DNA from 2 places in the Klebsiella scottii genome. Region 1 is predicted to be linked to the other one. Evidence: predicted binding sites of a transcription regulator. Region 1 holds the regulator's gene; the other holds the start of a gene.
The links. Region 1 encodes PurR, which represses purine synthesis genes. Its sites were predicted from a motif close to CANGCAAACGTTTGCNTG; they were not measured.
Positions count from the first base shown of each region.

Region 1 (6,746 bases):
GGAACATGCTTATTACATTGACTACCGTAACGCCCGTCCAAACTATCTGGAGCACTTCTGGGCGCTGGTAAACTGGAAGTTTGTCGCGGCTAATCTGGCGGCATAAAACTCTACCGCAGAAGGGTTTCCCCTTCTGCGGTAATTATTAGCGGCTGGCTAAGGCCTCTTCCGGCCGCGAGCGACCGCTGAACAACACCAGCATCAGCGCCACCCCGGCAATGATAGCGCCCATCACCGGAACAAATGCGTAGCCCAGGCCAGAAGAAATCACCGCCCCGCCGGCCGCCGCGCCGAGCGCATTCCCAAGGTTAAACGCTCCGATATTCACCGAAGAAGAGAGCCCCGGCGCTTCGTGAGCCACGCGCATCACGCGCATTTGCAGCGGCGGCACCACGGCAAACGTCGCCGCGCCCCACACCACCATGCTGATGGCCGCGCCAATCTGCGACTGCGCCAGCAGCGGGATCGCCAGCATGATAACCATCAGCAGCAGTAAAAAGCCCTTCAGCGTGCCGGAAACCGAGCGGTCGGCAAATTTTCCGCCAAGATAATTGCCCAGAGAGAAGCCGACGCCAATCAGTACCAGCATCGCGGTGACGAACAGCGGCGAGGCGTGGGTAATGGTATGCAGCACCGGCGAAATATAGGTATAGAGGGTGAACATCGCCCCGGCTCCGAGCACGGTGGTCAGCAGCGCGGAGAGCACCTGCGGCCGCATCAAAACCGACAGCTCCTCCTTCACGTTCGGCCGCTGCCCTGCGCTGCCTTTTGGCAACGAGAACCACAGGCCGATCATCGCCACCAGGCCAAGACCCGCCGTGGCAAGAAAGGACATGCGCCAGCCGATGGTTTCACCCAGCCAGGTCGCCGCCGGGACGCCGCCAATGTTGGCGATGGTCAGCCCCATAAACATAGTTGCCACCGCGCTGGCCTGCTTGTGTTTAGGGACCACGCTCGCGGCCACCACCGAGCCGAGGCCGAAGAAGGCGCCGTGGTTCAGGCTGGTGATAATGCGCGAAAGCAGCAGCGTGGTGTAATCCGGCGCCATTGACGAGAGGACGTTGCCAAGGGTGAAAATAGCCATCAGGAAAATCAGCGCACTGCGGCGCGCGCGATGCGACAGCAGCAGCGTCATCAGCGGTGCTCCGACCATCACGCCGATAGCATAGGCGCTGATCAGCATCCCCGCGGCGGGAATAGACACATCCACGCCTTTAGCGATAACCGGCAGTAATCCCATCGGGGAAAATTCGGTCGTACCGATACCAAACGCCCCAACGGCCAGCGCTAACAGGGGAAAGTTGATTTTCATTCAATGACTCCAGCAAACCGTCCTCAGCGACGGTATCTCATCAGAAGTCAAAAGCATGACATCAATCACAGAAAAACAAAAGTAAACGAAATGGCAAAAGATTTTTGCGAATTTGATAATAATGCGCGGGAACGGGGGGAAAGGAGCCTCTCCCCCGAAAAAATTAGTGCAGTACGGCGGTCAGCCCTGCGGCCACGATCAGACCCAGTACAATAATCGTCGTGGTCAGCGAAAACTTTAAATCTGTATCCATCAATTTTCCCCCTGATTATCCCCACAAGAAAAGTGAGCCTGCTCATTTTTGCACAATATTGCACAAAAATCTTCTGAGATTTAGGGTGATGCACATTTTTACTCTTCCCCTTTGCCGCAAGATCGGACAAAATCCCACGCTAATTTGAAAGCGTATCGGCCATTGACCCCTTCCTGTCGTTCTGTGTCGTTTCCCGACGTGATGCAATGTTGAACATTGTGCTCAGGGTGTGTATAGGCAAACGTTTCCGTATCGATAATCAGACGATCAGGTCAAGGTCTGGAGAGAGAAGTAATGGCAACAATTAAAGATGTAGCGAAGCGCGCAAACGTTTCCACTACAACAGTTTCACATGTAATTAACAAAACCCGTTTTGTGGCTGAAGAGACCCGCAACGCGGTATGGGCTGCCATCAAAGAGCTGCACTACTCTCCGAGTGCGGTGGCGCGCAGCCTGAAGGTTAATCACACTAAATCGATCGGTCTGCTGGCTACCAGCAGCGAAGCGGCCTATTTCGCCGAGATTATCGAGTCCGTTGAGAAGAGCTGCTTCCAGAAGGGCTACACCTTGATTCTGGGCAACGCCTGGAACGATCCGGAAAAGCAGCAGGCCTACCTGTCGATGATGGCGCAAAAGCGCGTCGACGGCCTGCTGGTGATGTGTTCCGAATATCCGCAGTCGGTGCTGTCCATGCTGGAAGAGTACCGCAACATCCCGATGGTCGTCATGGACTGGGGTGAGTCCAAGGCTGATTTTACCGATTCGGTGATCGATAACGCCTTTGAAGGCGGCTATATGGCCGGTCGCTACCTCGTTGAGCGCGGCCACCGTGAAATCGGCGTGATCCCGGGCCCGCTGGAGCGCAATACCGGCGCCGGACGCCTGGCCGGTTTTATGAAAGCGATGGAAGAAGCGCAGATTAGCGTCCCGGAAAGCTGGGTTGTTCAGGGCGACTTCGAGCCGGAATCCGGCTACCGCGCCATGCAGCAGATCCTCAGCCAGCCGCATCGCCCGACCGCCATATTCTGCGGCGGCGATATCATGGCAATGGGAGCCATCTGCGCCGCCGACGAAATGGGCCTGCGCGTCCCGCAGGATATTTCGCTCATTGGCTATGACAACGTGCGCAACGCCCGCTACTTCAGCCCGGCGCTGACCACCATCCATCAGCCGAAGGATTCACTCGGCGAAGCCGCATTCAATATGCTGATGGACCGTATCGTCAATAAGCGCGAAGAGTCGCAGTCTATCGAAGTTCACCCGCGACTGGTCGAGCGTCGCTCGGTGATCGACGGCCCGTTCGTCGACTACCGCCGCTAATCCTGCCGTGGCGCCGGCTATTCCGGCGCCCGCAGCCACTCCCGATTTAACGTTTCGCTGTCGCCAAGATAGTCCAGCAGCCAGGAGAGAGCCGGTGAGATATCGCTCTGCTGCCAGGTCAGGCAGCACGCGGCGTCCGGGAACGGATTTTCCAGCTCCAGCGCCGTCCACTCGCCGCTATCGATCCGCGGGCGGGCAAAGTGCGACGGCACCATGCCGATGCAGAGTCCGGCCGACAGGCAGGTGGCCGAGGCGTCCCAGTCCGGCACCACCACTCTCTTCTGGTTATCCAGCAGCCACGTCGTGCGCTTGGGCAACGAACGCGACGTATCCTCCCTGACCAGCGACGGCCAGTTGCGCAACGTGTCATCGCTCAGCGGGCCGCTCATTTTCGCCAGCGGATGGTGGCTGGCCACCACGCAGTGCCAGCTCAGCATGCCCATATCACGAAAGGCGTAGCGTCCGCCGACCGGAATCGAGCGGGTCGCGCCGATGGCCAGCTCCACGCGGCCGTCGGCCAGCGCATCCCAGACGCCGTTAAACACCTCCTGAAAGACAATCAGCTCGACGTCCGGAAAGTGACGATAAAAATCGACAATCATCTGCCGCATCCGCGCCGGCTTAACGATATCGTCAACCGCGATCGAGAGCTGCCCGCGCCAGCCGTTGGCGATCTGCTGGCACTGACGGCGGGTGATCTGCATTTTTTTGATAACAGAACGCCCTTCCTGTAAAAACCACACGCCGGCCGGCGTGAGCTCAACGTCCCGGTGGCGTCGCTCAAAGAGCGGAACGGCCAGCCATTCTTCGAGCTGACGCACGGTGTAGCTGACCGCCGAGGGTACACGATGCAGCTCCTGAGCCGCCGCGCTGAAGCTGCCGTTGCGCGCAACCGCATCAACCACTTCAAGAGAGTATTCGGACCACATATTCTGCCTGCAAATTTTTTGAACGCATGTAACAAATATTAGCGTTTCACAAGCCAGAATGCACTCCCTACACTCAGCGGCATCTTACCTGCATCAGAAGAAAGAGAACTTTATGCAACAACCTGGGAAAGGATTTTTGGTTTGGCTGGCGGGCCTCAGCGTGCTCGGCTTCCTGGCAACCGATATGTATCTGCCGGCGTTTTCGGCGATCCAACAGGATCTCAACACTTCGGCGGCTTCTGTCAGCGCCAGCCTCAGCGTGTTTCTCGCCGGTTTCGCCATTGGTCAGCTGTTCTGGGGCCCGGTCTCCGATCGCTACGGGCGCAAGCCGGTGCTGCTCAGCGGCCTGGCGATCTTCGCCGTCGGCTGCCTTGGCATGCTGTGGGTGCAGAACGCGACCCTGATGCTGGCGCTGCGATTTGTGCAGGCCATCGGCGTCTGCGCGGCGGCGGTAACCTGGCAGGCGATGGTCACCGACTATTATCCAGCCCAACGTACTAACCGCATCTTCGCCACCATTATGCCGCTGGTAGGTCTATCGCCGGCCCTGGCACCGCTGCTCGGCAGCTGGCTGCTCGCCCATTTCGACTGGCAGGCTATCTTCGCGACCCTGTTGGTCATCGCCCTGCTGCTGATGCTGCCCGCGTTACGCCTCAAGCCGGTGAGCAAGCCCGAGAGCGGTACGCAGAAAAAACTGACCTTCCTGGCGCTGCTGCGCTCACGCGAATATAGCGGCAACGTGCTGATTTACGCCGCCTGCTCCGCCAGCTTTTTCGCCTGGCTGACCGGCTCGCCGTTTATTCTGCATGACATGGGCTACGGGCCAACCGCAATCGGCCTGAGCTACGTGCCGCAGACTATCGCCTTTTTAATCGGCGGATACGGCTGCCGGGCGGCGCTGCAGAAATGGCAGGGGCAGCAGCTGCTGCCGTGGCTGCTGGTCATTTTTGCTATCAGCGTTGCCGCCACCTGGCTGGTGGGACTGCAGCAGGATGTCTCCATCGTGGCGCTGATGGCACCGTTCTGCGTGATGGCTATCGTTAACGGCGGGATTTACCCGATTGTCGTCGCTCAGGCCCTGCGGCCATTCCCTCAGGCCACGGGTCGCGCCGCCGCGCTGCAGAATACCCTGCAGCTCGGACTGTGCTTCCTGACCAGCCTGCTGGTGTCGACGCTGATTGCCACCCCGCTGCTCACCACAACCAGCGTGATGCTGGCCTCCATCGCGCTGGCCGGGCTGGGGTATGTCATGCAGCTGCATACAACCCGTCTGAGCACCGAGTCGTCACACGCATAAAAGGGTTTCAGTGATGTTACGGTCCAGTAATTAGCCTGCTAATATCTTTTTATTGAAAGCCTTAAAATAGGGGCCTATACTGGATCCCGTATCACATAAATAGAAAGTTTATCGATATTAACGGGGGCAGGATGCCTCCCGTTTAACCATGGAAGGCCTTTCGGCAAGGGTTATCTCCCTTCCTCTGTTCTACGTCGGATAGCAGCTTCACGGATTTTTCCGTGAGATTTCTCACAATGCCAAAAAAAGCGTCTACGCTGTTTTAAGGTTCTGATCACTTGGGCGTGATGGAGAAGCTATGAGTTCATCGTGTATAGAAGAAGTAAGTGTACCAAATGATGACTGGTACCGAATTACAGCTGAGTTACTCGGTCGTGCGGGTATTGAAATTAATGGCCCCGCTCCCGCCGATCTACGGATAAAAAACCCCCTCTTTTTTAAGCGCGTACTACAGGAAGGGTCTCTGGGGTTAGGTGAAAGCTATATGGACGGCTGGTGGGACTGCGAGCGTCTGGATATTTTCTTCCACAAGGTGCTGCGCGCCGGGCTGGAAAACCAGCTTCCCCGCCATATCAAAGACACGCTGCGTATTGCTGCCGCTCGCCTGTTCAATCTGCAAAGTAAAAAACGTTCCTGGATAGTCGGCAAAGAGCACTACGATCTTGGCAACGATCTTTTTAGTCGGATGCTCGATCCCTATATGCAATATTCCTGTGCTTACTGGAAAGAGGCGCAATCTCTGGAAGAGGCCCAGCAGGCTAAATTAGATCTTATTTGCCGTAAGCTGCAGCTTGAGCCCGGGATGCGGGTGCTGGATATTGGCTGCGGCTGGGGCGGTCTGGCCTATTACATGGCAAAAAATTATCACGTTAGCGTGGTTGGCGTGACCATTTCTGCCGAACAGCAAAAAATGGCCCAGCAGCGGTGTGAAGGATTAGACGTCACTATCCTGCTGCAGGACTATCGCGACTTACATGATAGTTTTGACCGGATAGTTTCCGTCGGTATGTTTGAGCACGTGGGGCCGAAAAACTACGCAACCTATTTCGATGTAGTCGACCGAAATATGAAAGCGGACGGTCGTTTTTTACTGCACACCATCGGTTCAAACAAAACGGACCTGAGCGTCGATCCGTGGATCAATAAATATATCTTCCCTAACGGCTGCCTGCCGTCGGTACGCCATATTGCGCAAGCCAGCGAAACGCATTTCGTTATGGAAGACTGGCACAATATAGGCGCCGATTACGATACCACGCTGATGGCCTGGTACGAGCGGTTCCTCGCCAGCTGGCCGGATATTGCCGATAACTATACCGAGCGTTTCAAGCGCATGTTCAGCTATTATCTGAACGCCTGCGCCGGCGCCTTCCGCGCGCGCGATATTCAGCTGTGGCAGGTGGTGTTTTCTCGCGGCGTTGAGAACGGCCTTCGCGTTGCGCGCTAAGCCTGCATCCACCTATCACGCCTGCCGGTGGCTGCACCGGCAGGCTTTTTTTTGCCCCATCCTGTCTTTATTTCCGCGATGCTGCACGTTAGGCGCGGAAAACGCCCGCAGCGGGGCCTGGCACCCCGCTGAATCCGGCAGAAAGAACGCATAGCAGACGACCCGGGACTATTACTCTTCCGTCGCCT
Region 1 is NZ_JARXNI010000020.1:1,298,916-1,305,661, reverse strand. It holds gene sodB (superoxide dismutase [Fe]) at 1-106, shown strand, start outside; gene QFI97_RS13815 (MFS transporter) at 146-1,312, opposite strand; gene cydH (cytochrome bd-I oxidase subunit CydH) at 1,476-1,565, opposite strand; gene purR (HTH-type transcriptional repressor PurR) at 1,860-2,885, shown strand; gene punR (DNA-binding transcriptional activator PunR) at 2,903-3,814, opposite strand; gene punC (purine nucleoside transporter PunC) at 3,927-5,111, shown strand; gene cfa (cyclopropane fatty acyl phospholipid synthase) at 5,410-6,558, shown strand; gene QFI97_RS13785 (riboflavin synthase subunit alpha) at 6,730-6,746, opposite strand, start outside.

Region 2 (6,746 bases), on a different contig from region 1:
TTACAGTTAACCATAATGGTTTCGTAACCATCTTCGCGCAGCGCCAGCGAGGCGTGCACGCAGCAGTAATCGAATTCGATACCCTGACCGATACGGTTCGGGCCGCCGCCAAGCACCATAATTTTATCGCGGTCAACCGACGGGTTCGCTTCACACTCGTCTTCATAGGTTGAGTACATGTAGGCGGTATCCGTTGCGAACTCCGCCGCGCAGGTATCCACGCGCTTGTAGACCGGGTGCAGGTTGTACTGGTCGCGCAGCTTGCGGATTTCCGCCTCGCGAACGCCCGCCAGCTTAGCCAGACGCGCGTCGGCAAAGCCTTTACGCTTAAGCATCCGCAGGAAGTCAGCGTCAAGGCCGTTGATGCCGGCCTCCTCCACTTTCTCTTCCAGGCGCACCAGCTCTTCAATCTGCACCAGGAACCAGCGATCGATGTTGGTCAGGTTGAAGACGCCGTCAACGGACAGGCCCGCGCGGAAGGCGTCGGCGATGTACCAGATACGCTCGGCGCCGGCGTCTTTCAGCTCGCGGCGAATTTTGGTCAGCGCTTCCGGGTCGTCGAGGCTCACTTTAGGGTCAAAGCCGGTTGCGCCCACTTCCAGGCCGCGCAGCGCTTTCTGCAGCGACTCCTGCTGGGTGCGGCCAATCGCCATCACTTCGCCGACCGATTTCATCTGCGTGGTCAGGCGGTCGTTAGCGCCGACGAACTTCTCGAAGTTGAAGCGCGGGATCTTGGTGACGACGTAGTCGATAGAGGGTTCGAACGATGCCGGGGTACGGCCGCCGGTAATGTCGTTCATCAGCTCATCAAGGGTGTAGCCCACCGCCAGCTTCGCCGCCACTTTGGCAATCGGGAAGCCGGTCGCTTTCGAAGCCAGCGCCGAAGAGCGTGATACGCGCGGGTTCATTTCGATAACAATCAGGCGACCGTCTTTCGGGTTCACCGAGAACTGGACGTTGGAACCGCCGGTTTCAACGCCGATTTCGCGCAGCACCGCCATCGAGGCGTTACGCATCACCTGGTACTCTTTATCGGTCAGGGTTTGCGCCGGGGCCACGGTGATGGAGTCACCGGTATGGATGCCCATCGCGTCGAAGTTTTCGATGGAGCAGACGATGATGCAGTTGTCGTTCTTATCGCGCACCACTTCCATCTCGTACTCTTTCCAGCCGATCAGCGATTCATCGATCAGCAGTTCGTTGGTCGGAGAGAGATCCAGGCCGCGGGTACAAATTTCTTCAAACTCTTCGCGGTTATAGGCGATACCGCCGCCGGTTCCGCCCATGGTGAAGGAGGGACGGATGATGCACGGATAGCCCACGTCAGCGGCAACCGCCAGCGCTTCTTCCATCGTGTGCGCGATACCGGAACGTGCGGTGTCGAGGCCAATTTTCTTCATCGCCACGTCGAAGCGACGACGGTCTTCCGCTTTATCAATCGCGTCGGCGGTGGCGCCAATCATGGTGACGCCAAACTCTTCCAGCACGCCCTGACGTTCCAGCTCCAGCGCGCAGTTCAGCGCCGTCTGGCCGCCCATGGTCGGCAGTACCGCATCCGGACGCTCTTTTTCGATGATTTTGCGTACCACTTCCCAGTGGATCGGCTCAATATAGGTGGCATCGGCCATTTCCGGGTCGGTCATGATGGTGGCTGGGTTAGAGTTCACCAGAATGACGCGGTAACCCTCTTCGCGCAGGGCTTTACAGGCCTGGGCGCCAGAGTAGTCAAATTCACAAGCCTGGCCGATAACGATCGGGCCAGCGCCAAGAATCAGGATGCTTTTTATATCTGTACGTTTTGGCATGGCTTTTTTCTCCTGATTATTTCGCGGACTGGCGGTACTGCTCAATTAACTCGATGAAATGGTCGAACAACGGCGCGGCATCGTGCGGGCCTGGGCTCGCCTCCGGGTGTCCCTGGAAGCTGAAGGCCGGCTTATCGGTGCGGTGAATGCCCTGCAGCGTACCGTCGAACAGGGACTTGTGGGTCACCCGCAGGTTAGCCGGCATGGAGGCTTCGTCTACTGCAAAACCGTGGTTCTGCGCGGTAATCATCACCACGTTGTTATCAATATCTTTAACCGGGTGGTTGCCGCCGTGGTGGCCGAACTTCATCTTAACGGTCTTCGCTCCGCTCGCCAGCGCCAGCAGCTGATGGCCGAGGCAGATGCCGAATACCGGAATATCGGTGGTGAGGAATTTCTCAATTGCCTCAATCGCATAGTCGCACGGCGCCGGGTCGCCTGGGCCGTTGGAGAGGAAGATGCCGTCTGGATTCAGTTTCAGAACCTCTTCTGCAGAGGTTTTTGCCGGCACGACCGTCAGGCGGCAGCCGCGATCCACCAGCATGCGCAGGATGTTGCGCTTAGCGCCGAAATCGTAGGCCACCACGTGGAACGGCAGCTCGCTTTCCGCCTTCGCTTCCGGCAGGTCGCCCTCCAGAGTCCAGCTCCCCTGCGTCCAGCTGTAGGTTTCTGAGGTGGTGACTTCCTTCGCCAGGTCCATCCCGTTGAGGCCTGGGAATGCTTTTGCCTTTTCCAGCGCCAGCTGCGCGTCGAGGCTATCGCCAACGATGATGCAGCCGTTCTGCGCGCCTTTTTCACGCAGCAGGCGGGTCAGCTTACGGGTATCGATATCGGCAATCGCCACGATGTTATGGCGCTTGAGGTAAGAAGAGAGGTCTTCGGTATTACGGAAGTTGCTGGCAATCAGCGGCAGGTCGCGAATAACCAGACCCTGAGCATGCACCTGGGAAGACTCTTCGTCGGCGGCGTTGGTGCCGACATTACCGATATGGGGATAAGTAAGGGTGACAATTTGGCGAGAATAGGAAGGATCAGTGAGGATTTCTTGATAACCGGTCATTGAAGTATTGAAAACGACTTCCCCAACCGCCGTGCCCGTTGCCCCGATGGCCCGACCGTGAAACTGGGTTCCGTCTTCCAGAACCAATAGCGCTGACTTAATCAAAACACCCTCCAGAGAATATTCACTCACTTTATTTGCATATTAATGCATTCGCGTAGCATGAATCAATGCAAATTTGCTTACCTATGGATTTCTGGCAAACGGCGGCATTCTGGAGAGATGTCGGGGAAAAGTCAACTTAAAGCGCATATTTTTAATATCATTTTACGCCACTGGCTCATTAGCGCTGCTTTAGCGGCTAAAAAGATCAACAAACTAGCCTTAGAAAACGCTTGCGCAGCGTCTGGATTGTAAAACATTGCCCATCAACATGAAAAAGTAGACCAGATGGTCAAAATTCACATAAAAGTAACAGTTAAAGGCAGGATAATCGCAGATTATAGCGATCTTAATCAAAAAGACAGAAAAATCCGTAAAAAATAAAAAGGGCAATAAAACATTGCCCTCTGCAATCAATTACTTATTGAATGCCATAACCACATCACGATGGGTAATAAACCTTATAAAGAGTTCAGTTCAAGGACGTCACGCATATCAAAGAGACCGCTTTTCTTGCCTTTCAGCCATAATGCCGAGCGAACCGCGCCGTTGGCAAAGGTCATCCGGCTTGATGCCTTATGGCTGATCTCAATACGTTCGCCAATATCGGCGAACATCGCCGTATGTTCGCCGACGATATCCCCCGCGCGCACCGTGGCAAAGCCGATCGTTCCCGGAACGCGTTCGCCGGTGTAGCCTTCACGACTGTAGACCGCGCAATCTTTCAGATCTTTGTTCAGCGCACCGGCAATCGCCTCGCCCATCGCCAGCGCGGTCCCCGACGGGGCATCCACTTTATGCCGATGGTGCGCTTCAATAATTTCAATATCAGTGTAGTCGCCCATCACCTTCGCCGCCTTTTCCAGCAGCTTGAGCAGTACGTTGACGCCGACGCTGAAATTGGCCGCAAAGACGATAGCAATCTCCTGCGCCGCATCGCGAATGGCCTGTTTCCCCGCGTCATCAAAACCGGTGGTGCCGATCACCATCCCTTTACCGTGCTCGCGGCAGAATGCGAGGTGGGTCAGCGTCCCTTCCGGGCGGGTGAAATCGATCAGCACATCAAAATCATCTTTGACCGCCGCCAGGCTGCTTTGCACCGTGACGCCCATGTTGCCTGCGCCCGCCAGTTCGCCGGCGTCGCTGCCGATCAGGGAGGAGCCATCGCGCTCCAGCGCCGCGCCAAGCGCCACGCCGTCCATCTGCTGTACCGCCTGAATTAACTGGCGTCCCATCCGGCCGCCCGCGCCCGCGATGGCCACGCGGATTTGTGCATCATGCATAGCTATTCTCTTTTGTTAACTTTACGTAAATTGTTTTCAGAGTAACCAGCCCATCGATGGGCCGCTACTCAAAAACGCCGATAATTAGAAATTTATGACAAACCGCGGTCGATATCAGTAAAAACTATATGTTTGTCATCGTACGAAGGAGAGATATCGTCGCGCTAAAGCGCCGCTTCGCCAGCAGATAGCGCGCGAAACACGCCGCTAACGGCCTGATATCGCTGACTCTTCCCGGCGAAATCCGCATGATTCACGGATGACCAGCGCCGGCGGCAGGATAATCCGTTTCGGCGGCTCATCATTACCCTGAATACGGCTATACAACAGCTCCCCCGCTTTACGGCCGATCTCTTTCGCCGCCACCGATACGGTGGTCAGCGCCGGCTGTACCAGCGCCGCTTCGGTAATATCATCGAAGCCCACCAGCGCGAAATCCCGCCCCGGTTCACGGCCCGTTTTGCGCAGCGCCTGCATCACCCCCAGCGCCACGATATCCTGATAGCAGACCGCCGCCGTAATCTCCGGATAGCGGGACAGCAGATCCTCCGCCACCTTCGCACCGTCAATCTGGCTGGCCTGCGCGGTAACAATCCACTGCGGATTGGGCGAGATCCCGCTTTCCAGCAGCGTGCTGGTAAAGCCGCCAATGCGCTGCGCCCGGGTGCCTGAACTCGGGCTACCGCCGATAAAGGCAATATTCTGGTGGCCCATTTTCAGCAAATGCCGCGTCGCCATCTGGGTGCCAAGGAAGTTGTCGGTGCCGACGAAATCAAAATCCGGATCGCTGAGCGGGCGAACCACCATAATGGCCGGAATATTGCGCCGTTTCAGGGCTTCAAAAAATGAGGTCGGCGTTGCCCGCGCGGCGCACAGCACCATGCCGCAGGCGTTATTACGCATCAGCGAATCGACAAATTTTTGCTGGCGTTCCCCCGACTCTTCGCTGTTAGCCAGAAACAGCAGCAGGTCGTGCCGCTCCATTTCATGGCTCAGGCCCGCCGTCATCTCGCCATAAAAGGGGTTAGTAATATCGTGCAGCAGCAGCCCGACCTGATTACTGCTGCGGTTGCGCAGATTGGCGGCGGTCTGGTTGTAGACATAACCCGCGTCATCCAGCGCCTTGAGTACCCTTTCGCGCGTGGCCTGTGAAATCCGCCCCCGGTTACGCAGCACCATCGAAACGGTCGCCGTCGATACCCCTGCTCTTTCCGCCACCTGCGCCAGCGTCACTGTCGTCATCACCCCTCCCGTTTATTCGCCACAGGTTAATCGAATAACCTGTATTTTGTATTTTTCCCTGTGACTGCCTTCACATTAAAGGCCATTTCGCCCCCTGACTTGTCGATTATGGCGGGTTAATCGCGTTAACCACACTGCCAAAACAAGGTTAATCGATTAATCTTCATTTAGCCAATATGGAGAGTGAAAATGCAAACGACCTATAACAAATACCCTGAGGTTGCGATTCGGGGCTATGACGACCACGCCTGGCAGGGCTGGGAGTCCATCCGTACCGCGCTTAGCGCCAGGACGTCGGCGGCCGCGAGAACCGTGCTGGTTGTCGATTGCTATCCGGGCGTGCGGCTGGAAGAGCTGGAACAGCATCTGCTGCCGGGGCTCTGCGGCGCGCTGACGCTTAACGTAGAGTCCGCTCGCCGCGACGAGCAGGCAATCCACGCCCTGCTGGCGCGCAATCTTACCGACGACCGCGTGTTCGGCGTGCTTTCCTGTCACCATCTTGACGAATTTTTTGCCCCCGAAAAGCTGAATAGCCTGCGCCAGCAGATCGCGGCCGTCAGCGAGGGCGTCGTGGTCATCTATGGGCCCGGCGCGGCGCTGGTTCATCCCGGCGATCTGCTGGTGTACGCCGACATGCCGCGCTGGGAGATCCAGCAGCGCATGCGCCATAGCGGCCTGGGGAACTGGGGGGCGGATAATCAGGATGAAGATATCCTCCGCCGCTACAAGCGCGCCTTTTTCATTGAATGGCGCGTCTTCGATCGGCATAAGGTGCCGCTGCTCAAACGCGCCGATTTTTTGCTTGATACCACGGTAAAAAATGCCCCGGCTCTGGTCAGCGGCGAAGCGCTGCGCGCCGGGCTACAGCAGACCACCACCCAGCCGTTCCGCGTCGCCCCTTTCTTCGATCCCGGCGTCTGGGGCGGGCAGTGGATGAAGCAACGATTCGATCTCGATCCTACGGCCGCCAACTACGCGTGGTGTTTTGATTGCGTGCCCGAGGAAAACAGCCTGTTACTGCGTTTTGGTGACGTACGGATCGAGATCCCCTCCCAGGACCTGGTGCTGCTGCACCCACGCGCGCTGCTGGGTGAAAAGGTACACGCCCGCTTCGGCGCCGAGTTCCCGATCCGGTTTGATTTTCTCGACACCATCGGCGGGCAAAACCTGAGTTTCCAGGTTCATCCGATAACCGAATATATCCAGCAGCAGTTTGGTATGCACTACACCCAGGATGAGAGCTACTACATCCTC
Region 2 is NZ_JARXNI010000017.1:198,454-205,199, forward strand. It holds gene carB (carbamoyl-phosphate synthase large subunit) at 1-1,805, opposite strand, end outside; gene carA (glutamine-hydrolyzing carbamoyl-phosphate synthase small subunit) at 1,822-2,970, opposite strand; gene dapB (4-hydroxy-tetrahydrodipicolinate reductase) at 3,429-4,250, opposite strand; gene QFI97_RS01160 (LacI family DNA-binding transcriptional regulator) at 4,458-5,492, opposite strand; gene QFI97_RS01165 (class I mannose-6-phosphate isomerase) at 5,682-6,746, shown strand, end outside.
Region 2: a site for PurR is predicted at 3,062-3,079, ahead of carA (glutamine-hydrolyzing carbamoyl-phosphate synthase small subunit). Genes of this name have one in related genera too.